Regions from separate parts of the Streptomyces sp. NPDC048106 genome, predicted to be linked through region 3. Evidence: riboswitches for the same ligand, from Rfam matches in the RefSeq annotation. Region 3 holds a riboswitch; each other region holds the start of a gene.
What was found. A riboswitch is a leader RNA that binds a small molecule or an ion and turns the genes downstream of it on or off. The one in region 3 is predicted to bind cobalamin.

Region 1: another riboswitch for cobalamin. It lies ahead of AB0927_RS20530 (ribonucleoside-diphosphate reductase subunit alpha); the one in region 3 lies ahead of AB0927_RS19865 (CbtB-domain containing protein).
Region 2: another riboswitch for cobalamin. It lies ahead of AB0927_RS38335 (cobalamin biosynthesis protein); the one in region 3 lies ahead of AB0927_RS19865 (CbtB-domain containing protein).

What each region holds. Positions count from the first base shown of each region.
Region 1 covers NZ_JBEZND010000019.1:61,688-71,819, reverse strand. The annotation lists gene AB0927_RS20545 (GntR family transcriptional regulator) at 1-106, shown strand, start outside; gene AB0927_RS20540 (DUF3311 domain-containing protein) at 249-512, shown strand; gene mctP (monocarboxylate uptake permease MctP) at 509-2,137, shown strand; cobalamin riboswitch at 2,258-2,418, shown strand; gene AB0927_RS20530 (ribonucleoside-diphosphate reductase subunit alpha) at 2,543-4,924, shown strand; gene AB0927_RS20525 (ribonucleotide-diphosphate reductase subunit beta) at 4,924-5,931, shown strand; gene AB0927_RS20520 (hypothetical protein) at 5,844-6,086, opposite strand; gene AB0927_RS20515 (helix-turn-helix domain-containing protein) at 6,179-7,141, shown strand; gene AB0927_RS20510 (cytochrome P450) at 7,187-8,560, opposite strand; gene cyc1 (epi-isozizaene synthase) at 8,557-9,642, opposite strand; gene def (peptide deformylase) at 9,931-10,132, opposite strand, start outside.
Region 2 covers NZ_JBEZND010000063.1:6,875-17,006, forward strand. The annotation lists gene AB0927_RS38315 (class II aldolase/adducin family protein) at 1-529, opposite strand, end outside; gene AB0927_RS38320 (lysozyme) at 726-1,481, shown strand; gene AB0927_RS38325 (inorganic phosphate transporter) at 1,636-2,895, shown strand; gene AB0927_RS38330 (hypothetical protein) at 2,942-3,169, shown strand; cobalamin riboswitch at 3,317-3,460, shown strand; gene AB0927_RS38335 (cobalamin biosynthesis protein) at 3,559-4,548, shown strand; gene AB0927_RS38340 (cobyric acid synthase) at 4,545-6,053, shown strand; gene cobN (cobaltochelatase subunit CobN) at 6,050-9,706, shown strand; gene AB0927_RS38350 (putative cobaltochelatase) at 9,703-10,132, shown strand, end outside.
Region 3 covers NZ_JBEZND010000018.1:68,295-78,426, forward strand. The annotation lists gene AB0927_RS19820 (cold shock domain-containing protein) at 1-201, shown strand, start outside; gene AB0927_RS19825 (alpha/beta fold hydrolase) at 284-1,033, shown strand; gene AB0927_RS19830 (M15 family metallopeptidase) at 1,052-1,705, opposite strand; gene AB0927_RS19835 (cytochrome P450) at 1,753-2,946, opposite strand; gene AB0927_RS19840 (FAD-dependent oxidoreductase) at 2,972-4,327, opposite strand; gene AB0927_RS19845 (ferredoxin) at 4,317-4,526, opposite strand; gene AB0927_RS19850 (GntR family transcriptional regulator) at 4,753-5,475, shown strand; gene AB0927_RS19855 (sterol desaturase family protein) at 5,472-6,305, shown strand; gene AB0927_RS19860 (enoyl-CoA hydratase/isomerase family protein) at 6,467-7,522, shown strand; cobalamin riboswitch at 7,606-7,737, shown strand; gene AB0927_RS19865 (CbtB-domain containing protein) at 7,776-7,997, shown strand; gene AB0927_RS19870 (CbtA family protein) at 8,020-8,772, shown strand; gene AB0927_RS19875 (histidine phosphatase family protein) at 8,717-9,352, opposite strand; gene AB0927_RS19880 (GNAT family N-acetyltransferase) at 9,451-9,960, opposite strand.

The DNA of each region.
Region 1 (10,132 bases), on a different contig from region 3:
CCGGCACTCCCTGGACCGCTCGGGCCAGCCGGTGGAGTGGGTGCGCTCGGTGTACCGGGGCGACCGGTACAAGTTCGTCGCCCGGCTCAAGCGGCCGGTGGACTAGGCGCGTATACGTTCCGGACGTGCCCGTTCCTTCGCCGAATCGATATACACAGCTTGAGACAGGGTCTTCCACTGGCTGGATTCCGTCACCTAGATTGCCTGCGCATTACCAGAGGTGATCGACGAGGGAACGGAGCCACAGCATGTCAGAATCGCCCGAAGTGAGACCACCGGTGGTGACACCGGTACGTGTGGTCATCGGCATTTGTCTCATCGCGCCCTTCGTGGCACTGCTGTGGATGAGCTCTTACTCGAAGACGGATCCCGCGTTCATCGGGATCCCGTTCTTCTACTGGTACCAGATGCTCTGGGTGATCATTTCCACCGCGCTCACCATGATCGCTTACAAGCTGTGGCAGCACGACCAGCGCTCCCGCCACGGCGCGCAGGGGGGTGCCGCGAAGTGAAGACCGGGGTCAACGGCGTCGCACTCGGCGTCTTCATCTTCTTCTTCCTGGCCGTCACGGTCCTGGGCTTCCTCGCCGCGCGCTGGCGCAGGGCCGAGAACGAGCACTCGCTGGACGAGTGGGGCCTGGGCGGACGGTCGTTCGGTACCTGGATCACCTGGTTCCTGCTCGGCGGTGACCTGTACACGGCGTACACCTTCGTGGCCGTGCCGGCGGCGATCTACGCGGCGGGCGCGTCCGGCTTCTTCGCGGTGCCGTACACGATCCTGGTGTACCCGCTGATCTTCACCTTCCTGCCGCGCCTGTGGTCGGTCTCGCACCGCCACGGGTACGTCACCACCTCGGACTTCGTGCGTGGCCGGTTCGGCTCGAAGGGGCTGTCGCTCGCGGTCGCGCTGACCGGCATCCTCGCGACGATGCCGTACATCGCGCTCCAGCTCGTCGGCATCCAGGCGGTGCTCGACGTGCTGGGCGTCGGCGGCGGCGAGAACACCAACGCGTTCGTGAAGGACCTGCCGCTGCTGATCGCCTTCGCGGTGCTGGCGGCGTACACGTACTCCTCGGGTCTGCGGGCGCCGGCGCTGATCGCGTTCGTCAAGGACGCGCTGATCTACATCGTGATCATCGTGGCGATCATCTACATCCCGATCAAGCTGGGCGGGTTCGACGACATCTTCGCCAAGGCGGGCCACGCGTTCAGCCAGGTGAATCCGGCCACCGGCAAGCCGCGCGGGGCGCTCGCGCCGCCGCCGGCGGGACAGTGGACGTACGCCACGCTGGCCCTCGGCTCCGCGCTCGCGCTGTTCATGTACCCGCACTCGATCACCGCGACGCTCTCCTCCAAGAGCCGTAACGTGATCCGGCGCAACACCACGATCCTGCCGCTGTACTCCCTGATGCTCGGCCTGCTGGCGCTGCTGGGCTTCATGGCGATCGCGGCCGGCGTGAAGGTCACCAACGGTCAGCTGGCGATCCCGCAGCTCTTCGAGAACATGTTCCCGGACTGGTTCACGGGTGTGGCGTTCGCGGCGATCGGCATCGGCGCGCTGGTGCCGGCGGCGATCATGTCGATCGCGGCGGCGAACCTGTTCACGCGCAACATCTACAAGGACTTCATCAAGCCGGACGCCACGCCGAAGCAGGAGGCCCAGGTCTCCAAGATCGTGTCGCTGCTGGTGAAGGTCGGCGCGCTGATCTTCGTGCTCGGCATGGACAAGACGGTCGCCATCAACTTCCAGCTGCTGGGCGGTATCTGGATCCTCCAGACCTTCCCGGCCCTGGTCGGCGGCCTGTTCACCCGCTGGTTCCACCGCTGGGCGCTGCTCGCCGGCTGGGCGGTCGGCATGGTCTACGGCACCCTCGCCGCGTACGGCGTCGCCTCCCCGACCCAGAAGCACTTCGGCGGCTCGTCCGACGACATCCCGGGCATCGGCCAGATCGGCTACATCGGTCTGACGGCCTTCGTCCTCAACGTCCTGGTCACGGTCGTCCTGACCTTCATCCTGAAGGCCGTCAAGGCGCCCGAGGGCATCGACGAGACCCGTCCCGAGGACTACACGGCGGACGCGGGCGACCCGGACGTCCAGGTGGAGCTGCCCCCGGCCACCGCGGGAAGCGCCCACTAGAACCGCCCGCCAGAGCCCCTCAGGGGGCCCGGGCAACCGCGAACGACCCGCAGCGGGCCGTCGGCGTCACACGCCGGCGGCCCGTTTCGCATGTCCCCCATGGACACATGGCGACACAACATCTGGGGGTGGCATGACGGCCCGGCACTAGATGTATGCTCATGCTCGCTGTCGTCGCAGGGGAATCCGGTGCGAATCCGGAACTGTCCCGCAACGGTGTACTTGTGCGTGTCTGCGCACAGGAGTCAGTCCGAGGACCTGCCGGCAGCGCACCCGGCCGGCCGGTTCGGGTGCTCTGAGACGTCCGGGCCTCGTGGAGTGGGCCGGTGGACGCGACGCCGTGTGCGCTCGTGGCTGCTGCCCCTGCCCTCCGCCAGGCCCCGTGCCGAGCGAGGGAGAGCCCACGTGACCATCGCGCCAGCAGACCCGGTTTCAGCCACAGGCCAGGAGAACGAAGGTCCCGGTGCCGCGCTGCTGCGGACCCTGACCGAGCTGACCGGGGACCTCCCCGACGCCGACCCCGGCCGCGTCGCCGCCGCCGCCCTGCGCGGCCGCTCGGCGGACGCCGACGAGGCGGAACTGCGCGAGCTCGCGACCGAGGCCGCGGCCGGCCTGATCTCCGAGGATCCCGCCTACTCGCGGCTCGCCGCCCGGCTGCTGACCGTCTCCGTCCGCGCCGAGGCGGCCTCGCAGGGCGTGACGTCGTTCACCGGTTCGGTGGCCGTCGGGCACCGGGAGGGCCTCATCGCCGACCGGACCGCCGCGTTCGTGGCGCTGCACGCCGCCCGGCTGGACGCCCTGGTCGACCCCGCCGCCGACGACCGCTTCGGCTACTTCGGCCTGCGCACCCTGCACAGCCGCTACCTGCTGCGCCACCCCCTCACCCGCAAGGTCATCGAGACCCCCCAGCACTTCCTGCTCCGCGTCGCGGCCGGCCTCGCCGAGGACGACTCCGCCCGCTCCGTGGACGAGGTCGCCGCGCTCTACGGGCTCATGAGTCGGCTCGACTACCTGCCCTCCTCGCCCACGCTGTTCAACTCCGGCACCCGGCACCCCCAGATGTCGTCCTGCTATCTCCTCGACTCCCCGCTGGACGAGCTGGACTCCATCTACGACCGCTACCACCAGGTCGCCCGGCTCTCCAAGCACGCGGGCGGCATCGGGCTGTCGTACTCCCGCATCCGTGCCCGCGGTTCGCTGATCCGCGGTACCAACGGGCACTCCAACGGCATCGTGCCGTTCCTGAAGACCCTGGACGCCTCGGTGGCCGCCGTGAACCAGGGCGGCCGGCGCAAGGGCGCCGCCGCGGTGTACCTGGAGACCTGGCACTCCGACATCGAGGAGTTCCTGGAGCTGCGGGACAACACCGGTGAGGACGCCCGCCGTACGCACAACCTGAACCTCGCGCACTGGGTACCGGACGAGTTCATGCGCCGCGTGAACGCCGACGGGCAGTGGTCGCTGTTCTCCCCGGCGGACGTGCCCGAGCTGGTGGACCTGTACGGCGAGGAGTTCGACGCCGCCTACCGCCGGGCCGAGGAGGCGGGCCTGGCGAAGAAGACCATGCCGGCCCGTGAGCTGTACGGCCGCATGATGCGCACCCTCGCGCAGACCGGCCAGGGCTGGATGACCTTCAAGGACGCCGCCAACCGCACCGCCAACCAGACCGCCGAGCCGGGCCAGGTCATCCACTCCTCCAACCTCTGCACGGAGATCCTGGAGGTCACCGACGACGGCGAGACGGCGGTCTGCAACCTGGGCTCCGTCAACCTCGGTGCGTTCGTGGCCGAGCGGGGCGCCGAGGGCATCGACGCCGACGGCATCGACTGGGCGCGCCTGGACGAGACCGTCCGCACCGCCGTCACCTTCCTCGACCGCGTGGTGGACATCAACTTCTACCCGACCGAGCAGGCGGGCCGCTCCAACGCCAGGTGGCGCCCGGTGGGCCTCGGCGTCATGGGCCTCCAGGACGTCTTCTTCAAGCTGCGCCTGCCCTTCGACTCCCCCGAGGCGAAGGCCCTGTCCACCCGGATCGCCGAGCGGATCATGCTCGCCGCGTACGAGGCCTCCGCCGACCTGGCCGAGCGGGGCGGCCCGCTGCCGGCCTGGGAGCGGACCCGCACCGCGCGGGGTGTGCTGCACCCCGACCACTACGGCGTCCAGGAGACCTGGCCCGAGCGCTGGGCGGCGCTGCGGGCGCGGATCGCGGCGGTCGGCCTGCGCAACTCGCTGCTGCTGGCCATCGCCCCGACGGCCACCATCGCCTCCATCGCGGGCGTCTACGAGTGCATCGAGCCGCAGGTGTCCAACCTGTTCAAGCGCGAGACGCTGTCCGGTGAGTTCCTCCAGGTCAACTCGTACCTGGTGCGGGACCTGAAGGACCTGGGCGTCTGGGACGCGCGCACCCGGGAGGCGCTGCGCGAGTCCAACGGCTCGGTGCAGGGCTTCGCGTGGATCCCCGAGGAGGTGCGGGCGCTGTACCGCACGGCGTGGGAGATCCCGCAGCGCGGTCTGATCGACATGGCGGCGGCGCGCACCCCGTTCATCGACCAGGCGCAGTCCCTGAACCTGTTCATGGAGACGCCGACGATCGGCAAGCTCTCCTCGATGTACGCCTACGCCTGGAAGTCCGGGCTGAAGACGACGTACTACCTGCGCTCGCGCCCGGCGACCCGCATCGCCCGCGCCGCCCGGGCGCAGCAGACCATCCCCGTCCAGCAGGTCGCCGACCCCGACGCCGTCGCCTGCTCCCTGGAAAACCCCGAGTCCTGCGAGGCCTGCCAGTGATGTCCGACCGTAACCTGCTCGACCCGGGCTTCGAGCTGACCCTGCGTCCCATGCGCTACCCGGACTTCTACGAGCGCTACCGGGACGCCATCAAGAACACCTGGACCGTGGAGGAGGTGGACCTCCACTCGGACGTCGCCGACCTCGCGAAGCTCAGCCCGGCCGAGCAGCATCTGATCGGCCGCCTGGTCGCGTTCTTCGCGACGGGCGACTCGATCGTCGCCAACAACCTGGTGCTGACGCTGTACAAGCACATCAACTCCCCCGAGGCGCGGCTGTACCTGAGCCGTCAGCTCTTCGAGGAGGCGGTGCACGTCCAGTTCTATCTGACGCTCCTGGACACCTATCTGCCCGACCCGGAGGACCGCGCGGCGGCGTTCGCGGCCGTCGAGAACATCCCCTCGATCCGCGAGAAGGCAGGGTTCTGCTTCAAGTGGATCGACTCGGTGGACAAGCTCGACCGCCTGGAGACCCAGGCGGACCGCCGCCGCTTCCTGCTGAACCTGATCTGCTTCGCCGCGTGCATCGAGGGGCTGTTCTTCTACGGCGCCTTCGCGTACGTCTACTGGTTCCGCAGCCGGGGTCTGCTGCACGGCCTGGCCACCGGCACCAACTGGGTGTTCCGGGACGAGACGATGCACATGTCCTTCGCCTTCGACGTGGTCGACACCGTCCGCAAGGAGGAGCCGGAGCTGTTCGACGACCGGCTCCGGCAGGAGGTCACCGACATGCTGCGGGAGGCCGTCGAGGCCGAGCTGCAGTTCGCGCGCGACCTGTGCGGTGACGGCCTCCCGGGCATGAACACCGACTCGATGCGGCAGTACCTGGAGTGCGTGGCCGACCAGCGCCTGACCCGGCTGGGCTTCGCGCCGGTCTACGGCTCCGAGAACCCCTTCTCCTTCATGGAGCTCCAGGGTGTTCAGGAGCTGACCAACTTCTTCGAGCGCCGTCCCTCGGCGTACCAGGTGGCGGTGGAGGGCACCGTCGACCTGGACGAGGACTTCTGAGCCTCCTCGTCCGCGCGGGCCTCCTGGGCCTTCCTGATCTGCCGGTCGACGCGCCTGTCGCGCAGGATGCCGAGCACGGAGGGGAGGACCAGGAGGACGAGGATCGCGAGGGTGGCGGTCATTCCGATGAGGCCTTGGATCTGGTTTCCAGTCATGCCACTACTGTCCTGCCGGACGCTGCTGACCGGGAGTGGCAGGACTGCCGTACACCCTCGAATTACTGCCAGCTCTGCGGCACACTGGGGACATGCTGAAGAACGTGGCCGCCGTGCTGCTGAACGGAGTGCACCCCTTCGAGCTGGGCGTCGTCTGCGAGGTGTTCGGCATCGACCGCAGCGACGAGGGACTGCCGGTGTACGACTTCGCCGTGGTCTCGGCCGAGGGGCCCGACCTCGGCACCCACTGCGGGTTCACCGTGTCCACGCCGCACGGCCTGGAGCGGCTGGAAGAGGCCGATCTGATCGCCGTCCCGGCCGGTGAGAGCTACGTGGAACGGGACTATCCGCCCGAGCTGCTCGCGGCGCTGCGGCGGGCCGTCGACCGGGGCTGCCGGGTGCTCAGCGTCTGCTCCGGGGTGTTCGTGCTGGCCGCCGCGGGCCTGCTGGACGGGCGGCGGTGCGCGGTGCACTGGCACCACGCCGAGCGGCTGGCCCAGCGCTATCCGCGGCTCGCCGTCGAGCCGGACGTGCTCTACGTGGACGAGGACCCGGTGATCACCTCCGCCGGCACCGCGGCCGGCATCGACGCGTGTCTGCACCTGGTGCGCAAGGAGCAGGGCCCCGAGGTCGCCAACAAGATCGCCCGCCGGATGGTGGTGCCCCCGCACCGGGACGGCGGCCAGGCCCAGTACATCGAACGGCCGCTGCCCAAGGGGCGGTGCGACACCGTCGGCGAGGTGCTGGTGTGGATGGAGGAGCACCTCGATCTGGAGGTGACCGTCGAACAGCTCGCCGCCCGCGCCCACATGGCACCGCGCACCTTCGCCCGCCGCTTCCAGCAGGAGACGGGGACCACGCCCTACCGCTGGATCCTGCGCCAACGGGTGCTGCGCGCCCAGGAGTTGCTGGAGGGGTCGGACGAGACGGTGGACGCGATCGCCGCGCGCACCGGGTTCGGCACGGCGGCCGCGCTGCGCCACCAGTTCGTGCGGGCGCTCGGCACCACGCCGAACGCCTACCGGCGCGCGTTCCGGGGCCCGCAGGCCGCCTGAACACGCGCCGGTAGCGGCGTCACTCCCGGTCTCGCCCGGAGTCTCTCACCAGGGCCGCGGCCGCAGCCGCAGGTCGCCCGGGCGCAGGGTGATGCCCACGCGGACGGTGTCGTCGGACTCGTCGGCCGGTTCGAAGCGGTACTTCGCCGTGATCGCCGCGGTGATCAGGCTCAGTTGGGCCATGGAGAAGTGGTCGCTGGGGCACTTGCGGTTGCCGACGCTGAAGGGGCTCATGGCGTACTTCGGCACCTGCGCGGCCCGGTCCGGAAGCCAGCGGTCCGGGTCGAAGTCGAGCGGGCGGTCGTACGAGCGGGGGTCGCGCTGAATGGCGTACGGGCTGTAGATGATGTCCGCCCCGGCCGGAATGCGATAGTCCCCGAGCGCGGTGTCGGCGGTCGCCCGGCGCGTCAGAATCCATACGGCGGGGCGCAGCCGGATGGCCTCCAGGATCACATTGTTGGTGTGCCTGAGGGAACGGACGTGCTCGAATCCGACGGGCCGGCCGCCGGTCACGCATTCGACCTCGGCACGCACCTTCTCGGCGTGCTCCGGGTGTGCCGCGAGCGCCTGGAGCAGCCACATGATCGTGGACGCGATCGTTTCGGCACCCGGGGTGATAATCGCCACGACCTGATCGTGGATCTCCTGCTCCCCGATGGGCTCCCCATTGTCGTCCTTCGCCTCCAGCAATGCCGTCAGCAAATCGTCCGGCTTTTGACCGGATGCCCTCCGCTCGGCGACGATCTCGTCCACGAGCAGATGCAAATCGGCCAATGCGCGGTTGAATTCGCGGTTGGCCGGAAACGGCAGTTTGTACAGGGGCCCCAGCGGCACCACCATCCTGCGGTACATACCACGGAAGACGGTGGCGAGGTCGGTGCTCAGCCGCTCGGCGCGCTCGTCCATGAACGCGCCGCGCAGCAGACAGCGGGCGGCCATGCGCACGGCCACCCGGAAGGACTCCGAGGTGCAGTCGATGGTGGTGCCGGGCCGCCAGCGCCCGGTCAGCGCGTGCGCCTCCTCCTCCATGATCGAGCCGTAGCCCGGGATGGCGTCCATCCGGAACGCGGGCTGGATGGTGCGGCGCTGGCGGCGGTGGAGGGGGCCGTTGGCGGTGGCCACGCCCTCCTTGCCGAGCAGGCCCACCAGCGACTCCCACACCGGGCCGTCGATCTTGAAGTCGGGGCTGAGGGCGAGGGCGCCCGTCAGCTCCGGGGTGGTGACGGCGTACACGGTCTTGGGGCCGAGCTTGAGGCGCACGATGTCGCCGTGGTCGCGCAGCCGGGACATGAAGTCCAGCGGATCGCGCACCAGGCGCAGGCCGTGCCCGAGGACTGGTACGCCACCGCCGGCCAGGGGTGGTTCGCGCAGCTCCGCCGGGGCCGCGGGGGTCTCGGGCCGTACGGACTCTACGGTCATTTCTCACCTGCCGCTTCGCTCGTGACGTACGGGGGTGTGGAGCGGTCGGCCCAGCTGTCCACCATGTACCGGCCGGATTCGTGGTGGAACCAGTAGACCGAGCTGAACCAGTTGCGCATATGACTGACGCAGGTGCGGACGGTGGTGCTCAATTCCTTTCCGTGGACTGTGCCGTCGGCAAGTGCATCCGCGAAGAGGAGTACTTCGTGTTCGGCTTCGAGGAATTCGTCGACGCAGGTCTCGACGCGCTGCCTGACGTCGTCCACCGCCTCCTCGTACGTCAGCCCCTCATGGGTGATGAGACTGATTCCGAGATTGTGGACCTCGGCGCCCGCCAGCTCTTTCGGGAGCGAACACAGATCGTTGTACCAGGCGGCGAATTCCTGACTGAGCAACGCGGCCCGGCGATAGGATGGGTGTTTCCTTATGACGTCCGGGAGTTCGCATCCGGCGCTGGGTTCCAGCAGGTCCGTCCAGATCCAGTGGGCGAAGGTCAGCCGGCGCAGGTCGAGGTATTCATCGACGCCCGGCACATATCCCCGGGTGCGATTACGGAATTCACGGTCGTAGGCTTCGATGACCGCGTGGAAATGCCGGGCGAAACGGCGGTTCCAGGAGCCCGGCAGGAAGCCGTAGAGCCGCAGCACGCTGTCGGCGAAGCCCGCGACCAGCGGGTCCGGGTGGTGCAGATGGTGCCGGGGTGCGTCGAGTGCCGTGTGCAGCCGGTGGCGCAGCCGCCGCCAGTCGCCGGCCCGCGCGTGGACGATGTCGCGGTCGTGCCGGTCGTCCCAGACGAAGAACCAGGCGCTGTAGTCCGCTATGGCCTGGAGTACGTCGTCCCGGGCGTCCGTGTAGTAGCCCGCCATCAGGTCGGTGTAGCGCAGATCGTCCGCGTACTCCCGCACCTTGTCTTCCGGCATCAGCCGTTTTTCCAGCAGCCACAGCCGGGTCTTCTCCTGAAGTCGCGGCCAATAAGGATGCAGTTGCCGGGGAAAGTCCGACTCGATCACCGGGAGCGCCAGTGAGGGTGGTACCGCGACCGCCGTCGTCGCCTCTGTGGTGCTGTGTGGGAAAGCTTGCACAGAACAAACCCCTCTCAGCCGCCGGATACGCACCCGCCGGATGGGGCCGGTGCGCGTCGTTACCTGTCCCGCACTTCCCATTCAGCACCACAACTGACCTTCGTGGGAACGGATTTGCGTCACTCACTACCCCATGGTGCCGAGATTCCCCTCTTGCGTGACTGATTAAGGATCACCGGTCTCATAGAAACGACCATTTGTGCGACGCACTGATGAGCGAAGAAGGGCAACAAGAAGGGCGCCCGGCCGGGAGTGATCCCGGCCGGGCGCCCAACGGGCCGACGGCCCTCAGTCGTTGGCGACCACGGGGTAGCGCGGCTCCTTCTCGGCCATCTGCCGCAGCGCGTCCTTGCGGTCGCGCTTGGACAGCCGGTCGATGTAGAGGTAGCCGTAGAGGTGGTCGGTCTCGTGCTGCAGGCACCGGGCGAAGTATCCGGTGCCACGGACCTTGATCGGGTTGCCCTGCTCGTCCTGGCCCGTCACCTCGGCG
Region 2 (10,132 bases), on a different contig from region 3:
CGAGGGTGGCGCCGTAGGTGAGGGTGCCGTGGTTGCGCAGGAGGCAGCCGGAGCGGCCGTCGAGGGCGCGGAGCATGTGCGCGGCCAGCTCGTCGGTGCCGTAGGTGGCGTACGGCGCGACGCGCACGGGTCCGCCGAGGGCGGCGGCCATGTAGTGGACCAGCGGCAGCTCGGAGACCAGCATGGAGACCGCGGTGGCGTGCACGGCGTGGGTGTGGACGATCGCGCGGGCGTCGGTGGTGCGGTAGACGGCGAGGTGCATGGGCAGCTCGCTCGTCGGCACCAGCGAGCCGAGCACCTGACGGCCGGTGAGGTCCACGCCGGTGATGTCGTCCGGGGTGAGCCGGTCGTAGGGCACGCCCGACGGGGTGACGAGCACCACGTCCCCGACGCGTGCGGAGACATTGCCCGAGGTGCCGACGACCAGCCCGTCGGCGACGCTCCGCCGCGCCGTCGCGACCAGTGCCGCCCACCGCTGCGCCGCTTCCTCGCGCACTTCTCCGCCCGTCTCCCGCAGCTTCGAGGTCATGTCCGCGATCCTGCCAGCCGCCCCTACCCCATAGGGCGCGGTCGCCGCACTTCTGTCCGAGTCTCGGAACCCCCAAAAGGGTTCATATCGCACCAGACACCATGAATCTGCGCCAATTCGCCGAGCGTCCGCCCTTGAATGAGCCCTCCTTGCCCGCCGGGCGACCTGGTCGTCCGTCACCCCGGGGAGTTGGCACATGGCCCGTGACCGCACTCACCTCCGCCGCCGCGCCGGCGCCCTCGCGGCGGCCGCCGCGGCGCTCGTCCTCACCTGCGCCGCCGGCGCCTCGGCGGGTCCCCCGGGCCGGCCCGCGAGCCGGCCCGGGGGCCACGACGTCTCCTCCCACCAGAGGCGCGTGAACTGGCCGGCCGCCCAGGCCGGCGGGGCGCGCTTCGTCTACGTCAAGGCGACCGAGTCCACGCACTACCACAACCCCTATTTCCACCAGCAGTACGACGGCGCCCGCGACGCCGGCCTGATCCGCGGCGCCTACCACTTCGCGCTGCCGGACGAGTCCTCCGGCGCCAGGCAGGCCAGGTACTTCGTGGAGCACGGCGGGGACTGGCGGGCCGACGGCTGGACGCTGCCGCCCGCGCTGGACATCGAATACGACCCGTACCGCGCGAGGGACAAGTGCTACGGCCTGAGCGAGAGGCGCATGACGGCCTGGATCTGGTCCTTCAGCGACGAGGTTTTGCGCGAGACCGGCCGCCGCCCTGTGATCTACACCACGGACCAGTGGTGGAGGCTGTGCACCGGCGACAGCCACGCCTTCGCCTCCCGCCACCCGCTGTGGGTCGCCCGCCACGACGCCTCGGAGCCGGGCTCGCTGCCGGGCGGCTGGCGGCACTGGACCTTCTGGCAGTACGCCACCTCCGGCCGGCTGCCGGGTGACCAGAATCTCTTCCGCGGCACCTTCGGCAGGCTGCGGGCGTTCGCGGCGGGCTGGTAGCCCAAGGGGGCTCTGGGCACGTCCGCTCCGGGAGGGACAAGCGGAGTCCCGCACCCCCGATGCGGACACCCTCGTGCCCGCCTCAGTTCATCTTCCGTTCACCCAGGTTGCCTACGTTCATCCGGACACCGACCTCGAACGATTGCCTGGGTAAATGGAAAGCTTCTCGCTGATCCTCGCGATTGTGGTGGTCACCGCACTCGCGTTTGATTTCACGAACGGTTTCCACGACACCGCGAACGCGATGGCCACCACCATCTCCACAGGCGCCATGAAGCCGAAGCTCGCGGTAGCCATGTCCGCCACCCTCAACCTGGTGGGGGCCTTCCTCTCCGTGGAGGTCGCCAACACGATCTCCAAGGGTCTCGTCGACGAAAGCGGCATCCGTCCCGAGGTCATCTTCGCCGCCCTGGTCGGCGCGATCCTCTGGAACCTGCTGACCTGGCTGGTGGGCCTGCCCTCCAGTTCCTCGCACGCCCTGATGGGTGGTCTGATCGGCGCCGCCATCGCCTCCGCCGGGTTCGACGCGGTGCACGGCGGGGTGCTGGTCACCAAGGTGCTGCTGCCCGCGGTCGCCGCGCCGGTCGTGGCGGGCATCGCGGCACTGGTGGCGACCCGGTGCTCCTACGGCATCGGCGGCAAGGCCGAGGGCGAGGCCACCCGCAAGGGTTACCGCGCCGGCCAGGTCGCCTCCGCCGCGCTGGTCTCCCTCGCGCACGGCACCAACGACGCGCAGAAGACGATGGGCGTCATCACCCTCGCGCTGATCGCGGGCGGCGCCATCGCCCCCGGCTCCAACCCTCCCACCTGGGTGATCCTCTGCGCGGGCCTGGCCATCGCGCTCGGCACCTACATCGGCGGCTGGCGCATCATCCGCACCATGGGCACCGGCCTGACCGACCTGGAGCCCCGTCAGGGCTTCGCCGCGCAGACCAGCGCCGCGACCGCCATCCTGGCCTCCTCGCACCTCGGCTTCTCCCTCTCCACCACCCACGTCGTCTCCGGCGCGGTGATGGGTTCGGGTCTGGGCCGCAAGGGCGGTGTGGTCCGCTGGTCCACCGCGACCCGGATGGCCGTCGCCTGGGTGCTCACCCTGCCGGCCGCCGCGCTGGTCGGCGCGGGCGCCGAGGCCGTCACCGAACTCGGGGACTGGGGCACCGCCGTGGTCGCCGTCTTCCTGGTCGCCGCGAGCGCCTGGATCTACAGGCTGTCCCGGCGCGAGGTCATCGACCACACCAACGTGGTCGCCGAGGGGAGCCCGGAGCCGTCCGGTGTGGTGACCACCGCCATCGCCGCGGTGACCCCGCCCCCGGCGGGCGCGCTCACCGACGGCCTGACGGCCACCATCCCGGCCCCGGCCACCGACCCGACGGCCCCCGCCGCCTCCGCGGTCCCGCCGGCCGCCACCGTCTGATCCCGAGCCCCGCTCACCGAGCCCCGTTCACCAAGGAAGCGTTCCCATGAAGATCGACTGGGCGGCCATCGGCTCCGTCTTCGGCGTCAGCCTCGCGTTCACCGTGGGCCTGGTGGTCCTGTTCACCCTCGGCGTCAACGGCCTGGCCCGGCGCGAGAAGGCCGCGGCCGAGGGCGGCTCCGCCACGCTCGCCGTCACCGGCGCCTACGTCTGCTTCGCGGCCTGCGCCGCGGCGGTGGCGTACGGCATCGTCCTGATCCTCGCCAAGTCCTGAGCCCGGGGCCCGCGAGGCCCCCTCAGGTCCCCCGAGACCCCCGAAGGCTCCCCGCCGCCACCCGCGGCAGGGGAGCCTTCGGCATGTCCGGCCACCCCCCTGATGTGGGAATCTGCACACTCCCGCAGGTCAACGGCAAGTTGACGGTTCTTCCGGGAGCGTGGTGGACTGCCTGGGCCATATACGGCAGCAGGAGAGGAAGCCGGTGCGAATCCGGCGCGGTCCCGCCACTGTCACCGGGGAAGAACCCCCCGGAAGCCAGGAACTCTCGCCGCCGGATCACGTCGAACCAGGGCGCGGACACCCTGAGTGAGGACACATCGCCATGCTCGGCTGCCGAAGGACCAGTACCCGGACCACTGTCGCGGTGCCCACGGCCGGCTGAGCCGATGGCCGCCGATCGCAGATATGCGTACGGCGCCGCCGCCGGACTCCTCGGCGACCTGCTCCTCGGCGATCCCCGCCGCGGGCACCCGGTCGCCGCGTTCGGACGGGCGGCCGCCGCTGCCGAGGGCGCGTTGTGGCACGACCACCGAGGCTGGGGCGCCCTGCACACCACCGTGTGCGCCGGGGGCGCCGTCGCGCTCGGAGCGCTGGCCGCCCGTGCCGTACGCCCCTCCCCCACCGCCTCCGTCGCCCTGACCGCCGCGGCCGCCTGGGCCGTCGTCGGCGGCACCTCCCTCGCCCGCGAGGCCCGGGCGATCGGGGACGCCCTGGCGGCCGGGGATGTCGAGGCGGCCCGCGCCCGGCTGCCGCACCTGTGCGGCCGGGATCCGCAGGCGCTGGACGCCGACGGCATCGCGCGGGCCGTGGTCGAGTCCGTCGCCGAGAACACCTCCGACGCGGTCGTGGGCGCCCTGGTCTGGGGCGCGGCCGCCGGGGTGCCGGGGCTGCTCGGCTTCCGGGCCGCCAACACCCTGGACGCGATGGTGGGTCACCGGTCTCCCCGCTACCGCCGCTTCGGCTGGGCGGCCGCGCGCCTGGACGACGTGGCCGGCTGGCCGGGGGCCCGGCTGACCGCCGTACTCGCCGCCGTCGCCGGACCCGACCCGCGCGGCGCGGTGCGGGCCTGGCGCGCGGACGCCCGCAGGCATCCGAGCCCCAACGCCGGTCCCGTGGAGGCGTCCTTCGCGGGTGCCCTCGGCGTGCGCCTCGGCGGCACCCTCTCCTACGGCGGCCGTGTCGAGCACCGCCCGGTGCTCAACGGCGCCACCGGACGGGCCGTACGGGTCACCGACATCGGCCGCGCGGTACGGCTCTCCCGCCGCGTCGGCCTGCTCGCGCTCGGCACCACCGTCGCCGCGCGGCTCCTGATCAGCGGCGTCAGCGGCGTCCGTGGCGTCAGCGGCGTCAGCGGGCGGAAAGGACACGCGAAGTGAACGGTGGTCTCCTCGTCGCCGGCACCACCTCCGACGCCGGCAAGAGCGTCGTGACGGCCGGGATCTGCCGGTGGCTGGCGCGCCAGGGCGTGAAGGTCGCGCCGTTCAAGGCGCAGAACATGTCCCTCAACTCCTTCGTCACCCGTGAGGGCGCCGAGATCGGGCGGGCCCAGGCCATGCAGGCCCAGGCATGCCGGATCGAGCCGACCGCGCTGATGAACCCCGTGCTGCTCAAGCCGGGCGGCGAACAGAGCAGCCAGGTGGTGCTGCTGGGCAGGCCGGTGGGCGAACTCAGCGCGCGCGGCTACCACGGCGGGCGCCAGCAGCGGCTGCTCGGCACGGTGCTGGACTGCCTGGCCGAACTGCGGGGCCGGTACGACGCGGTGATCTGCGAGGGGGCGGGCAGCCCGGCCGAGATCAACCTGCGCCGGACCGACATCGTCAACATGGGGATCGCGCGCGGTGCCGGGCTGCCCGTGCTGGTCGTCGGCGACATCGACCGCGGGGGCGTCTTCGCCTCCTTCTTCGGCACCCTCGCGCTGCTGTCGCCCGAGGACCAGGAACTGGTCGCCGGGTTCCTCGTGAACAAGTTCCGCGGCGACGTCTCGCTGCTGGAGCCCGGCCTGGACATGCTGCGGGGGCTCACCGGGCGGCGGACGTACGGCGTGCTGCCGTTCCGGCACGGACTCGGCATCGACGAGGAGGACGGACTCCGCCTCTCCCTGCGCGGGTCGGTGCGCGAGCCGGCCGTCGCCGCCCCGGCCGGCGAGGACGTGCTGCGGGTCGCCGTGTGCGCGATCCCGCTGATGTCGAACTTCACCGACCTGGACGCGCTGGCCGCCGAACCGGGCGTCGTGGTGCGGTTCGTGGACCGCCCGGAGGAACTGGCCGACGCCGACCTGGCCGTCGTCCCCGGCACCCGGGGCACGGTCCGGGCGCTGTCGTGGCTGCGCGAGCGGGGTCTCGCCGGCGCCCTGGCCGAGCGGGCCGCCGCCGGCCGGCCCGTGCTCGGCATCTGCGGCGGCTTCCAGATCCTCGGCGAGCACATCGAGGACGAGGTGGAGTCACGCGCCGGCGCCGTCCCCGGGCTCGGGCTGCTGCCCGTGCGGGTGCGGTTCGCCCGCGAGAAGACCCTCGCCCGGCCCCGCGGCCGGGCCCTCGGCGAGCCGGTCGAGGGGTACGAGATCCATCACGGCGTGGCCCGCGTCACCGGCGGGGAGGCCTTCCTGGACGGCTGCCGGGTGGGCGCGACCTGGGGCACCCACTGGCACGGCTCGCTGGAGTCGGACGGCTTCCGCCGCGCCTTCCTGCGCGAGGTGGCCGCCGCCGCGGGCCGCCGCTTCACCCCCGCGCCGGACACGTCCTTCGCCGCGCTGCGCGAGGAGCAGCTCGACCGGCTCGGCGACCTGATCGAACAGCACGCGGACACCGACGCGCTGTGGCGGCTCATCGAGTCCGGCGCGCCGCGAGGACTGCCCTTCATCCCACCGGGAGCGCCCGCATGAGCACAGTGTTGTTGTTGTCGACCGCCGACACGGACCTGCTGGCGGCCCGGGCCTCCGGCGCCGGGTACCTGATCGGCAATCCGACCCGGGTCGACGTCGCGGAGGAACTGCCGCGGCTGCTGGCGGGCGCCGACCTCGCCGTCGTACGGCTGCTCGGCGGCAGGCGCGCCTGGGAGGAGGGACTGGCCGCGCTGGCGGCCTCCGGCGTCCCGGCGGTGCTGCTGGGCGGCGAGACGGTGCCGGACGCGGAGCTGATGGCCGCGTCGACGGTGCCCGCCGGTGTGGTGGCCCAGGCGCTGCGCTACCTGGTGGAGGGCGGCCCCGGCAACCTGCGGGAGCTGTCCCGGTTCCTGTCCGACACCGTGCTGCTGACCGGCGAGGGCTTCGAGGAACCGCGCCGGATGCCGGAGTACGGCGTCCACGGCGCGCACGAAGTCCAGGACGGCCGCCCGACGGTGGGCGTGCTCTTCTACCGGGCCCATGAACTCAGCGGCAACACCGCCTTCGTGGACACCCTGTGCGCGGCGATCGAGGCACGGGGCGCCAACGCCCATCCCGTCTACTGCGGTTCGCTGCGCGGCGCGGACCCGGGCCTGTACGAGCTGCTGGGCCGGGCCGACGCGCTGGTGGCCACCGTGCTCGCGGCGGGCGGCACGCACGCCGCGCAGGCGTCGGCGGGCGGGGAGGAGGAGTCCTGGGACGTCGGGGCGCTGGCCGACCTCGGCATCCCGGTCCTGCAAGGGCTCTGCCTCACCTCCTCGCGCGCGGCGTGGGAGGAGTCCGACGCGGCCCTGTCCCCCATGGACGCGGCGATGCAGGTGGCGATCCCGGAGTTCGACGGCCGGCTGGTCACCGTGCCGTTCTCCTTCAAGGAGCAGGGCCCCGACGGGGTCCCGGTGTACGCCGCCGACCCCGAGCGGGCCGCGCGGGTGGCCGGGATCGCCGAGCGGCACGCACGGCTGCGGCACAAGCCGAACGCGGAAAAGCGCGTCGCGCTGGTCTTCACCGCGTACCCGACCAAGCACTCCCGCGTCGGCAACGCGGTCGGACTGGACACGCCCGCGTCGGCGGTCCGGGTGCTGGACGCGCTGCGCGACGCCGGATACGGGCTCACCGAATACCCCTCCGGCGGCGACGAGTTGATCCACCGGCTGATCGAGGCGGGCGGCCACGACGTGGAGTGGCTGACGGAAGAGCAGCTCGCCGCCGCGCCCGCGCGGGTGCCGCTGGCCGACTACCGGGCCTGGTTCGAGGAGCTGGACCCGCGGCTGCGGGAGGCGATGCGTCAGACGTGGGGCGAGCCGCCGGGCAGCCTGTACGTGGACGGCGACGACATCGTGCTGGCGTGCCTGCGGTTCGGCAACGTGGTCGTGCTGATCCAGCCGCCGCGCGGCTTCGGCGAGAACCCGATCGCGATCTACCACGACCCCGACATGCCGCCCTCCCACCACTACATGGCGGCCTACCGCTGGCTGGAGCACGGCTTCGGCGCGGACGCGGTGGTGCACATGGGCAAGCACGGCACGATGGAGTGGCTGCCGGGCAAGGGCCTCGGCCTGTCGCGCGGCTGCGCACCGGACGCGGTGCTCGGCGAACTGCCGCTGATCTACCCGTTCATCGTCAACGACCCCGGCGAGGGCACCCAGGCCAAGCGGCGCGGGCACGCCACGGTGGTGGACCACCTGGTGCCGCCGATGGCCCGCGCCGACACCTACGGCGACCTCGCCAAGCTGGAGCAGCTCCTGGACGAGTACGCGCTCGTCTCCGACCTCGACCCGGCGAAGGCCCCGGCCGTGCGCGCCCAGATCTGGACCCTGGTCAAGGCCGCCGAGCTGCACCACGACCTGCACGTGGCCGAGCAGCCGGACGACGACGCGTTCGACGAGTTCGTCATGCACATCGACGGCTACCTGTGCGAGATCAAGGACGTACAGATCCGCGACGGCCTGCACGTCCTGGGCGGCGGCCCGGTCGGCGAGCCCCGCGTCAACCTCGTCCTCGCCGTGCTGCGCGCCTCCCAGGTGTGGGGCGGCCGGGCGAACGCCCTGCCGGGGCTCAGGGCCTGTCTGGCGGACCGGTTCGGGCTGGTGGAGAAGGAGCTGCTGGCCGAGCCGGGCGCGCCCGCGAAGGTGCCGGCGGAGCTGACGGACCTGGTGGACGGTCCGGCGCGGACGGCCGCCGACGCGATCGATCTGCTGGAGCGGCTGTGCCGGCGGATCGCGGAGGACCTGGAGGCCCGGGGCTGGGCGCGCGAGGCCGTGGGGGACGTCGTGCGGGCGGCGCTCGGGGGCGTGCGGCTGCCGGAGGCGGTGGCCGTGCTGGAGTTCGCGTGCGACGAGGTCGTGCCGCGCCTCGCGCGGACCACGGACGAGATCGGGCACATCCTGCGGGCGCTGGACGGCGGTTACGTCCCGGCGGGTCCGTCGGGTTCCCCGACGCGCGGCCTCGTGAACGTCCTGCCGACCGGCCGCAACTTCTACTCCGTCGACCCCAAGGCGATCCCGTCCCGGCTGAGCTGGGAGGTCGGGCAGTCGCTCGCCGACTCGCTGGTGCGGCGGTACCTGGCCGACACCGGCGAGTACCCCCAGTCCGTCGGCCTGACGGTCTGGGGCACGTCCGCGATGCGTACCCAGGGCGACGACATCGCCGAGATCCTGGCGCTGCTCGGCTGCCGTCCGGTGTGGGACGACGCCTCGCGCCGGGTGACGGGCTTCGAGGTGATCCCGCCGGCGGAGCTGGGGCGCCCGCGCATCGACGTCACGGTCCGCATCTCCGGCTTCTTCCGGGACGCGTTCCCGCACGTGGTCGGGCTGATCGACGACGCGGTGCGGGCGGTGGCCGAGCTGGCGGAACCGGCGTCGGCCAACCATGTGCGGGCGCACGTGGAGGAGGACGTCGCCGAGCACGGTGACCGGCGGCGCGCCACGGCCCGGATCTTCGGCTCCAAGCCGGGCGCGTACGGCGCGGGCCTGCTGCCGCTGATCGACGCGCGCAACTGGCGTTCGGACGCCGATCTCGCCGAGGTGTACGCCGTGTGGGGCGGTTACGCGTACGGGCGGGGTCTGGACGGCCGGGCGGCGCGCGGGGACATGGAGACGGCGTTCCGGCGGATCGCGGTGGCGGCGAAGAACGTCGACACCCGCGAGCACGACCTGGTCGACGCCGACGACTACTTCCAGTACCACGGCGGCATGGTGGCCATGGTGCGGCATCTGACCGGCGCCAACCCCGAGGCGTACGTGGGCGATTCGGCCGTGCCGGACCAGGTGAGGACGCGCACGCTGGGCGAGGAGACGCACCGGGTGTTCCGGGCGCGGGTGGTCAACCCGCGCTGGATGGCGGCCATGCGCAGACACGGCTACAAGGGCGCCTTCGAGATGGCCGCGACCGTGGACTACCTGTTCGGGTACGACGCCACGGCGGGTGTGGTGGACGACTGGATGTACGAGCGGCTCGGCGCGGAGTACGTCTTCGATCCGGAGAACCGCGCCTTCATGAAGAAGTCCAACCCGTGGGCGCTGCGCGGCATCACCGAACGGCTCCTCGAAGCGGCGGACCGGGGCCTGTGGGCCGAGCCGGACGCGGACACGCTGGAGCGGCTGCGCGCCACCTATCTGGAGCTGGAAGGCGACTTGGAGGGCGACGACCAGTGACGACTCCCTTTCCTTTCACGGCCGTTGTCGGCCAGGACGATCTGCGGCTCGCGCTGCTGCTGAACGCCGTGTCCCCGGCGGTCGGCGGGGTGCTGGTGCGCGGCGAGAAGGGCACCGCGAAGAGCACGGCCGTGCGGGCCCTCTCGGCGCTGCTGCCGGCGGTGGCCGTGGTGCCCGGGTGCCGGTTCTCCTGTGCTCCGGGGGCGCCGGACGCGGCGTGTCCGGACGGTCCGCACGAGGCGGGGCCGGGGACCGAACGGCCCGCCCGGATGGTCGAGTTGCCGGTCGGCGCCTCGGAGGACCGGCTGGTCGGCGCGCTGGACATCGAGCGGGCGCTCGCGGAGGGCGTGAAGGCGTTCGAGCCGGGGCTGCTGGCCGACGCGCACCGCGGGATCCTGTACGTGGACGAGGTCAACCTCCTGCACG
Region 3 (10,132 bases):
AGCCGCCCCGTCTTCTCGGACGGTTCGGCCGCCGAACGCCCCGCCGCACCGTCCGGCGAGGGCACCGGCACGGCCGGCTTCCGCGCCGAACTGACCGAGATCCTGGTCACCTCGGTCGACTCCCTCACGGCCGCGCAGATCCGCCAGGTCCGGGAGCGGGTCGTGGAACTGGCCCGGGAAAAGGGCTGGTTGACCGCCTGACCGGGTCTGCCGAGGGTCCCTTGCCGGACACCGGCGAGGGGCCCCGCACCTGTCACCCCCCTCCGGACCCCTGGAACACACCATGACGACAGTCAGCCCGACCGGCGACCTGTGGGTGCGCCGCTTCCACCCGGCGCCGCAGGCGCCCGCCCGACTGGTCTGCTTCCCCCACGCCGGCGGTTCGGCGACCTTCTACTTCCCCCTCTCCGCGGCCCTTCGCGACGCGGCCGACGTGGTCGCGGTGCAGTACCCCGGGCGGCAGGACCGGCACGCGGAGAAGGGCATCGAGACCATCGCGGAGCTGGCGGACCGGGCCCACGAGGCCCTGCAGCCCTACGCGGACCGCCCGTTGGTCCTCTTCGGGCACAGCATGGGGGCCATCGTCGCCTTCGAGGTGGCCCGGCGCCTGGAACGCGACGGCGAGGGCCCCGTCCACCTCTTCGCCTCCGCGCGCCGCGCCCCGTCCGCCCGCACGGTGGAGAACGTGCACCAGCGCGACGACGACGGCATCATCGCCGAGATGCGCCGCCTCAGCGGCACGGACCCCCGCCTCCTGGGCGACGAGGAGCTGCTGCGCATGGTGCTCCCGGCCCTGCGCAGCGACTACACCGCCATCGAGACCTACCGCGCCGACCCGGCCACCGTCGTCGCCGCCCCCGTCACCGCCCTCACCGGCGACGCGGACCCCCGCGTCACCCCCGAGGAGGCCCACGCCTGGCGCACGCACACCACCGGCGCCTTCGACCTCAGGATCTTCCCGGGCGGTCACTTCTACCTCACCGACCGGATCGACGAACTGGCGGAGCTCCTGCGGGCGCGGCTGACGGCGTAGCACCCCGCGATCAATCGGTCAGGCGAGTTCCTTCGGGCCGTAGAGCGCGGCCGGGGCGCCCGTGGCCAAGGCCCAGTACCGGTCGCCGTACGACCAATGCCACCATTCGGTCGGGTAGTTGACCAGTCCGGCGGCGGTCAGGGCCTGGCCCAGGAGGCGTCGGTTGGCGCGGGCCTCCTCGCCGATGCCGTCGGCCTCGGTGTAGCAGGCGCCCGCGCTCTCCTCCGGGTTCGCGTTCAACGCCGTTCCCATGTCCAGTTCTTGACCGTCGGCGTCGGCGAGCGTCAGGTCGACGGCCGCCCCGGCGCTGTGCGGCGCGATCTCGGGCGGCGAGACGTAACGGCTCGCCGCCGAACGCACCCGCTCGGCGGACCAGTCGGGATGGGCGGCACCCAACTCCGCGCCGTACCGGTCGAAGTAGCGCCGCTGAAGGGCCGGCGGCCGGTATCCCTCGACGTAGAGCAGCCGCAGTTTCCCCGGCAGCGACTCCTGCGCCTTGAGCAGCCGTTCCAGCACGCCCTCGCGCAGCCGGGCGAACGCCCCGTCCCCGTCCGCCTTCCGCCCGTCGACCCGCAGGCGCCCGCCATGGCGCACGTCCACGAGCCGCTCACCGCACTCGCGCACGGGCACGGCGGCGACCCGCGGATCGGACATCAAGATGATCTCTGCCATGGGGCGATCATGTCAGCCGCACGGCACCGCCGGGACGCGCCCGCTCGTCAGAGCGTCAGCCGCAGATGGCGCGGCCCCCGCAGCATCGCGTTCTGCCGGTACGGCGGCGGGTCCTCGGCCAGCTCCGCCGTGCCCAGGTGGGGCAGCAGGGCGGCGAGGGCGGACTGGGCCTCCAGCCGGGCGAGCGGGCCGCCGTAGCAGAGGTGGATGCCGGAGCCGAAGCCGAGGTGCTGGTTGTCGGGCCGGGCCGGGTCGAAGCGGTCCGGGTCGGGGAAGCGACGGGGGTCGCGGTTGCCGGAGGCCAGGGCCAGGATGACGGACGAGCCGCGGGGGAGCGTGGCGCCGGCGACGTCGAAGTCGGCGAGGGGGATGCGCTCGCGCATGTGCACCGGGGGTTCGAAGCGCAGCAGTTCCTCCACCGCCCGCGGCAGCAGGCCGGGTTCGCGGCGCAGCCGGTCCAGCTCCGCGGGGTGGCGCAGCAGGGTCAGGACCCCGTTGGTGATGAGGTTGACCGTGGTCTCGTGCCCGGCGATCAGCAACAGCACCGCCGTCTCCGCGAGTTCCTCCCGGCTGAGCCGCAGCTCGGGGTCGGGTTCGCCGACGAACGCGGACAGCAGGTCGTCGCCCGGCGTCTCGCGGCGCTGTTCGGCCAGGCCAACCAGGTACCCGCCCATCTCCCGGCGGGCCCGGTCGGCCTCCTCGCGCGGCGCCGAGCCCGCGTCCGGCCGTACGTCGGCGGACGCGACCAGCGCGTCCGACCAGGCGCGGAAGAGCGGTTCGTCCTCGCGCGGCACACCGAGCAGCCGGCAGATCACCGTGACCGGCAGCGGATAGGCGAAGTCGTCCACGACGTCGACCTGCCCGCCCGCCTCGAACGGCGCCAGCAGCTCCTTGGTGATGCCGTCGATCTCGGCGCGCATGCCGTCCACCCGGCGCGGGGAGTGCGGCGGGCCGAAGGGCCGCATGGCCAGGGTGCGCAGCCGGTGGTGCTCCGGGTCGTCGAGGCGCAGGAACGGCGGCTTGGCGGTCACCACGCCACGGGTGCGGGGATCGGCGCTCATCCGCGGGTCGTGCAGCAGCGCGGCGACCTCGTGATAGCCGCCGATCAGCAGGCTGCCGTCCGACTGCGGGACGACCGGACCGGCCGCGCGCAGTTCCGCGTACAGGGGGTAGGGGTCGGGGCGGCTGGCGTAGTCGGTGATCCTCGCCAGCAGGGTGCCGGGGTCGGTGCCCGAGTCCATGTCGGCTCCTCGAAGTGGGCGTGGGCTATACCACCGTCAGCCGGCGGTCCGGGAGATAGCCGGTCAGCGCGACCGTCGGGCCGTGGGACAGCACCGACGGGTCCGGTACGTCGGACGGGATCGGGATCTCCGCCGCGAGGGCCCGGTCGGCGGCGCCCGGCGGCGGCGGGAACGGCGCGGCCGTCTCGATCAGGTGCTGGTAGTAGTCGAGCGACTTGGCCATGTCGACGGTGACCGCGGCCGTGACCCGGCCCCGGTAGCCGTAGACCATGGCGAGCCTGCGCGCCTCCAGCGAGCCCTGGGCGATGACCACGTGGTCGGAGTAGGTGGGCACCCCGACCGATTTGATGTTGAGCCCGAACTGCGTCGACCAGAACGTCGGCAGGGCCAGGTGGGGGCGGCGCAGCGGCCCCGGGCTGACCATGTTGTGGGCCGCGACCTCGGCCTGCGTGACCGCGTTGCCCCAGTGCTCCAGGGACAGCAGCTGGTAGCCGAAGAGCGGGTGCGGGAAGCGGGAGACGTCGCCGGCCACGAACACGTCGTCGGTGACGATGCCGTACATGGTGAAGGCGCGGCACCCGGCGTCACAGGCCAGCCCGCGCGGGCCCGCCGCGAGACCGGACTCCGCCAGCCACTCCACGTTGCGCACCGCCCCCAGCGCCACCACGCACACGTCCGCGTCCACCCGGCTGCCGTCGGACAGCTCCACGCCGGTGAAGCTCCCGTCGCCGAGCAGCCTGGTCACCGTCACGCCGGTCCGCAGGTCCACGCCGTGGTTGCGCTGCATCACGGCCGCGAGCTTGGACAGGGTGCCGCCGAGCGCGCCGACCAGGGGCGCGGGGCCGCGTTCGGTGACCGTGACCTCCAGGCCGCGTTCCCGGCAGGCCGAGGCGATCTCGGAGCCGGTGAACCCGCCGCCGATCACCAGGACCCGCCGCGGCCCCGCGTCCAGCCGCCGCGCGAGCCCCGCGGCATCCTCGCGGGTGCGCACGGTGAACACACCGTCCAGCGCGGCCTCCTGCGGGTTCGGCCAGGGCCGGGCGCGCGTCCCGGTGGCGATCAGCACCCGGTCGTACGGCAGTGACTCCCCGTTTTCGAGCAGCACCCGTTTCCCCAGCGGGTCCAGACCCGTGGCCCTTACACCGAGCAGCCAGTCAGCCTTGGGGTCCCGGCGCATCGGCAGCCCGGTGGACTCGGCCGGCGCGATGCCCAGCAGCACCTGCTTGGACAGCGGCGGGCGGTCGTACGGGGGATGGGGCTCGTCCCCGACCACCGTCAGGGATCCGGTGAAACCCTCGTCGCGCAGCGCCTCCGCGGCCCGCAGCCCGGCGAGCGAGGCGCCCACGATGACGATGCGGCCGTCCATGAGGTCATCGGGCACCGCCGCTCACCTCCTCGCCGAGGAGAATGGCCTGGACCGGGCAGGCCGCCGCGGCCTGGCGCACGCGTTCGACCTGGTCGTCCGGGACGGCCGGGGCGTACAGCAGCCCCTCCTCGCCGTGCAGCCGGAACACGTCCGGCGCGAGGAACACGCACTGTGCGTAGCCCTGGCAGCGCGTGAGGTCGACAACGGTCCGCATCGCAACCACTTCCTCCTCCGCCGTACCCGCCCCTCGTCTCCAGCATGGGACGAGAACCGCAGGCCCGCACGGCCACCCGGGCGGGGCCCGGCAGGCGGCGCGTCAACGCCCGGCCGGGCAGCGCCGCTTGACGGATCCGGACGAAAGCCGACATGTCAGCGGACCCGCGCGGGAATACTGGTCCAACCAGTTGACCACTGAACCGGGTGCGGCCACCCTGATCGCCATGGCTGAGGGACACATACGGCGCGAGGCGGTCTCCGACCAGCTCTTCGCCCTGTTGCGCGACAGGATTCTCGGCGGGGAGCTGCCACCCGGCGCCGCGCTCACCGCCGAACGGGAACTGGCTGCCGAGTTCGGGGTGAACCGGCATGCCGTACGGGAGGCCGTCAAACGCCTCCAGCAGGCACGACTGGTCGACGTCAGTCACGGCGGCCGCACCCAGGTGCTGGACTGGCGGCGCACCGCGGGGCTCGACCTCGCCGTGGGCATCGCCGCGGCCGACGCAGGGCCGACCGTGCAGGACATCGCACGCGACGCCCTGGAGATGCGGGCCTGCGTCGGCGCCGACGCGGCCCGGCTGTGCGCGCTGCGCTGCTCCGCGCGGGCCGCCGCCGAGATCACCGCGGCCGTCGAGGCGCACGCGCACGCCGGGCCCGATCTGACCGAGCTGGACGAGTCCTACGTCGCCTGGTGGCGGCTGATCGTGGAGGGCTCCGGGAACATCGCCTATCTGCTGGCCTTCAACAGCCTGGTGGACGGCCTGATCCCGGTCGCCGACGTGCCCGCCGACCTGGGCGCGGGCGAGATCCTCGACGTCGAGGCCCACCGCCGGCTGGCCGCGCACATCGCGGCCCGCGAGGCGGACGAGGCCGAGCGGCTGGCCCGCGAGCTGCTGTCCCGCAGCGTGCCCGCGGCGCCGCGCACCCGTAAGGGGGCGGGCCGGTGATCCCCACCGTGGTCTACGCGATCCCGGCGTTCGTGCTGCTGGTGGTCGTCGAGGCGCTGTCGTACCGCTTCCTGCCGGACGACGACGAGCGCGGGTACGAGCTGCGCGACACCGCCACCAGCATGTCCATGGGCGCGGGCAGCCAGGTCATCGCGGTGCCGTGGAAGGTCGCGACGATCGTGGTGTACGCCGCCGCGTACACCCTCGTCCCCTGGCACCTGTCGGCGTCCTCCGGCTGGACCTGGCTGCTGCTGTTCTTCGGCGAGGACCTGGCGTACTACGCCTACCACCGGGCCCATCACCGGGTCCGGGTGCTGTGGGCGAGCCATGTGGTCCACCACTCGAGTCTGCGCTACAACCTCTCCACCGCCCTGCGCCAGACCTGGACGCCGATGACCGGCCTGCCCTTCTGGCTGCCGCTGGCGCTGATCGGCGTACCGCCGTGGATGATCCTGATCGAGCAGACCGTCAGCCTCGTCTACCAGTTCTTCCTGCACACCGAACGCGTGGACAAACTGTGGCGCCCGGTGGAGTGGTTCTTCAACACGCCCTCCCACCACCGCGTCCACCACGGCTCCAACAACGTGTACCTGGACCGCAACTACGGCGGCATCCTCATCATCTGGGACCGGCTCTTCGGCACGTTCGAACCGGAGGGGGTGCGCCCGGTGTACGGCCTGACGAAGAACATCGACACCTACAACCCGCTGCGGGTGGCCTTCCACGAGTACGCGGCCGCCTGGCGTGACGTCCGCGCGGCCGGGCGCTGGCGGGACCGGGCCGGCTACGTCTTCGGGCCGCCGGGGTGGTCGCCGAGCACGAAGGGGTGACGCCGGGCCCGCCCGGGGCGGGAGGCATGATGCCCCTGGCAGAACGGATGACGCGGGCGGCACGGGGAAGACCGTCCGTGCCCCTCGCGTCCACCGGCACCCGGAAGGAACCACCAGATCATGTACGACATCGCGGCCCGCGCCCTGACGGAGACGTCCCGGTGAGCGGCACCGGGGCACCCGTGCTGTGCCACACCACCGGCCGGGCCGCCCGCATCACCCTGAACCGGCCCAGGGCGCTCAACGCCCTCGACCACGAGATGGTCCGCCGCATCGACGCGGCGCTCACCGCCTGGCAGGACGACCCCCGCGTGGAGACCGTCGTCCTCACCGGCGCCGGCGAGCGCGGACTGTGCGCGGGCGGCGACATCCGTGCCGTCCACGACGACGCCCGGGACGGCGACGGCACCGCGTCCGCCGCGTTCTGGCGCGACGAGTACCACCTCAACGCCCGTATCGCCCGCTACCCCAAGCCGTACGTCGCCCTCATGGACGGCATCGTGATGGGCGGCGGGGTCGGCGTCTCCGCGCACGGCAGCGTCCGGATCGTCACCGAGCGGTCGCGGATCGCGATGCCCGAGACCGGCATCGGATTCGTCCCGGACGTCGGCGGCACCCATCTGCTCGCCCGGGCACCCGGGGAGCTGGGCACCTACCTTGCTCTGACGGGGCATCAGATCGGCGGAGGCGACGCCGTGTTGTGCGGGCTCGCCGACCACTACGTGCCCTCCGGGGAGCTGCCCGCGCTGCTGGACGACCTCGCCGTCATGCCCGTGTCCGACGCGCTCGCGCGGCACGAACAGACCGTGCCGCCGGGGGAGTTGGCGGCGCAGCGGGAGTGGATCGACGCCTGCTGCGCGGCCGGCACCGTCGAGGAGATCGTCCAGCGGCTGCTCGCGCACGGCAGCCCGGAGGCGAAGGAGACGGCGGAGACGCTGTTCTCCCGGTCGCCCACGGCCCTCAAGGTCACACTGGCCGCCATGCGCAGGGTCCGACGACTCGGGTCCCTGGAACGGGCGTTGGACCAGGAGTACCGCGTCTCGTGCGCCGCGTTGAGCAGCCACGACCTGGTGGAGGGCGTCCGCGCCCAGATCATCGACAAGGACCGCCGTCCCCGCTGGTCACCGGCGACCCTGGCCGAGGTGACCGAGGCGGACGTGGAGCGCTTCTTCGCGCCGCTGGGCGACCGCGAACTCGGCCTGGGCGGAGCCGGGTGACCCGCAGCGGGCGGAGCGGGGACCGGCCGCCCCTCGGGTCGGAGAGGAAGATCACGTCCGCGGGCGCGGTCTTGGCCGAGGGCGGCTGACGCGGTACGGTCTGTCCGATATCGACGACGGCAGGACGGAAGCCGGTGAGAACCCGGCACGGTCGCGCCACTGTATGCGGGCCCAAGGGCCCGTGAGTCAGACCCGTAGCCGTCGTACCACGCACCACCGACATGGGACGCGAACTCCCAAAGGAGGTCCTGCCATGGCGCAGACCGTCGCCCGGCCGACAGCCACCGCCCCCGCCCTCCCCGCCAAGCTGCCGCTGAAGGCGATAGCTCCCTGGGCGGTCTTCTTCGGCATCCTGATGCTGGTCCTGCTGTACTTCGTCGGCGCCGAGCAGGGCGCCACCTCCGTGTTCAACGGCACGGACGTCCACGAGTGGCTGCACGACGCCCGCCACCTGCTCGGCTTCCCCTGCCACTGACGCCGGGGGACACCGCGCGCTGATGAACTCCGCAACCGTACGGAACCTTCTCGTACGGGGCATGCTCGCCGGCCTCGCCGCCGGTGTGCTCGCCCTGGTCGTGGCGTACCTCCTCGGCGAGCCGAACGTCGACAAGGCGATCGGCTTCGAGGAGGCCCACTCCCACGAGCACGAGATGGTGGTCGTCTCCCGCTCCCTGCAGTCCACCGCCGGTCTCGCCACCGGCGTCCTGGTCTACGGGGTCGCCTTCGGCGGCATCGCCGCCCTCGCCTGCTGCTTCGCCCTCGGACGGATGGGCCGCCTCGGCCCGCGCGCCACGGCGCTGCTGCTGTCGGGGTGCGCGCTGCTCGCCGTGTACGTCGTACCGTTCCTGAAGTACCCGGCCAACCCGCCGTCGGTCGGCGACGCCGACACCATCGGCGAACGGACGGCCCTGTACTTCCTGATGATGCTGCTCAGCGTGTTGCTGGCGATCGCCGCGACACTCCTCGGCAGACGCCTCGCGCCCGTGCTGGGCCCCTGGTGGGCGTCGGTGGCCGCGGTGGTCGCGTTCGCCGTGGTGGTCGCGCTGGCCTACCAGTTCCTGCCGGCCGTCGACGAGGTGCCGAAGGGCTTCCCGGCCGTCCTGCTGTGGCGGTTCCGGCTCTCGGCGCTGGCCGTCCAGGCCGTGTTGTGGGGCGGATTCGGACTGCTCTTCGGGGAGTTGGCGGAGCGGCTGCTCAATCCGACGCCGACGAGGGCCGCGAAGGGGCGAGCGGTGCCGGCCGCGCGCTGACGCCGTCCGGCGCGGCGATCGGGCGTCCCAGCCGCAGGTTCCACCGCCCGGCCCTGCCGCTGAGTTCGGTCACGGTCAGGGGCGGCACGTCCACCCGCCAGAAGGACGTGTCCGGCATGCCCAGCGCCGCGACGACCGCCGCCCGGACCACCTCCGGCTCGACCACGGCGAGGGTACGACCGGTCAGGAGCCGTGCGTCGGCGAGCCGGCCCGCGACCCGCGCGCACAGCTCCCGCACCGACTCGCCGCCGTGCGGGGCGCAGCCGGGATCGGCGAGCCACCGGCCCACCGCCTCCGGTTCGGCGGCCCCCACCTCGTCCAGGGTGCGGCCCCGCCAGCGCCCCACGTCCAGACCCGCCAACTCCGGCACGGACACCACCCCTTCGAGAGCCAGTGCCGCCGCGGTCTCCCGGCAGCGCGCACTGGGGGAGACGAGCACCCGGGCCACGGCGGGCAACGCCCCGGCCGCGGCCCGGGCCCGCGCCACGCCCCCGGCGTCGAGCGGACCACCGTCGTCGAAGCGGATCTGCCGGAGCGAGGCGCCGATGGCGGGGGAGACGAGCAGGACTCGACTGGTCACGCGGTCACTCCTGCGGGGTGGTGGGCACGGAACACGGGCGGGGGAGGCGGCCCGGGGAACATAACACCCGCGGGGCCGGGCCCGTCCCGTCCGCTCCGTCAGGCCAGGTCCCTGGCCGGGTCCAGCGCCCAGTGGTTGGTCCTGAGGATCCGGCCCGCGAAGTCCGTGTCGGTCTCTCCGAGGAACCGGAAGCCGACGGAGCGGCAGATGCTGTTCGACGGAGCGTTGGCGACCGCCGGGAAGGCGTGGACGACGCCCCAGCGGTCCTCGTCGCGGGCCCGCTCCAGCAGCGCGCGGACGGCGCGCTTGGCCAGTCCACGGCCCTGGAACTCGGGGAGGACCATCCAGCCGATCTCGGACAGCGGTGCGGCTGGGGTGTCGTGGGCCCACAGGGTCACCGTCCCCGCCACCACCTCGGGCGTGGCCGGATCGGGCACGATCATCTTCAGCCACGCGCCGTCCGCCGCGGCCTCCGCCGCGTCCCGGCGGACCTTGTCCGCCATCCCCGCGCGGGGCAGCGGCCCGCCGAGGCCCGCCATCATGACGGGATCGCAGCGCATCCGGACGTAGGCCTCGACATCGTCCGGCGAGACATCGCGCAGCAGCATGAACTCCTCCTCGCCCGAGGGCAGTTGGCCCGAACGTACCCAATGCCCGGTCGTCCTCGCACGCGGGCCGGCCGGGCGGGGCGGGCCCGTACCGATCATCCCTTCGCGCCGCCTTCGGAGAGCGGGGACCGGCCGGTAGCGTCGCGGACGAGCTGACCTCACCGCGCGAAGC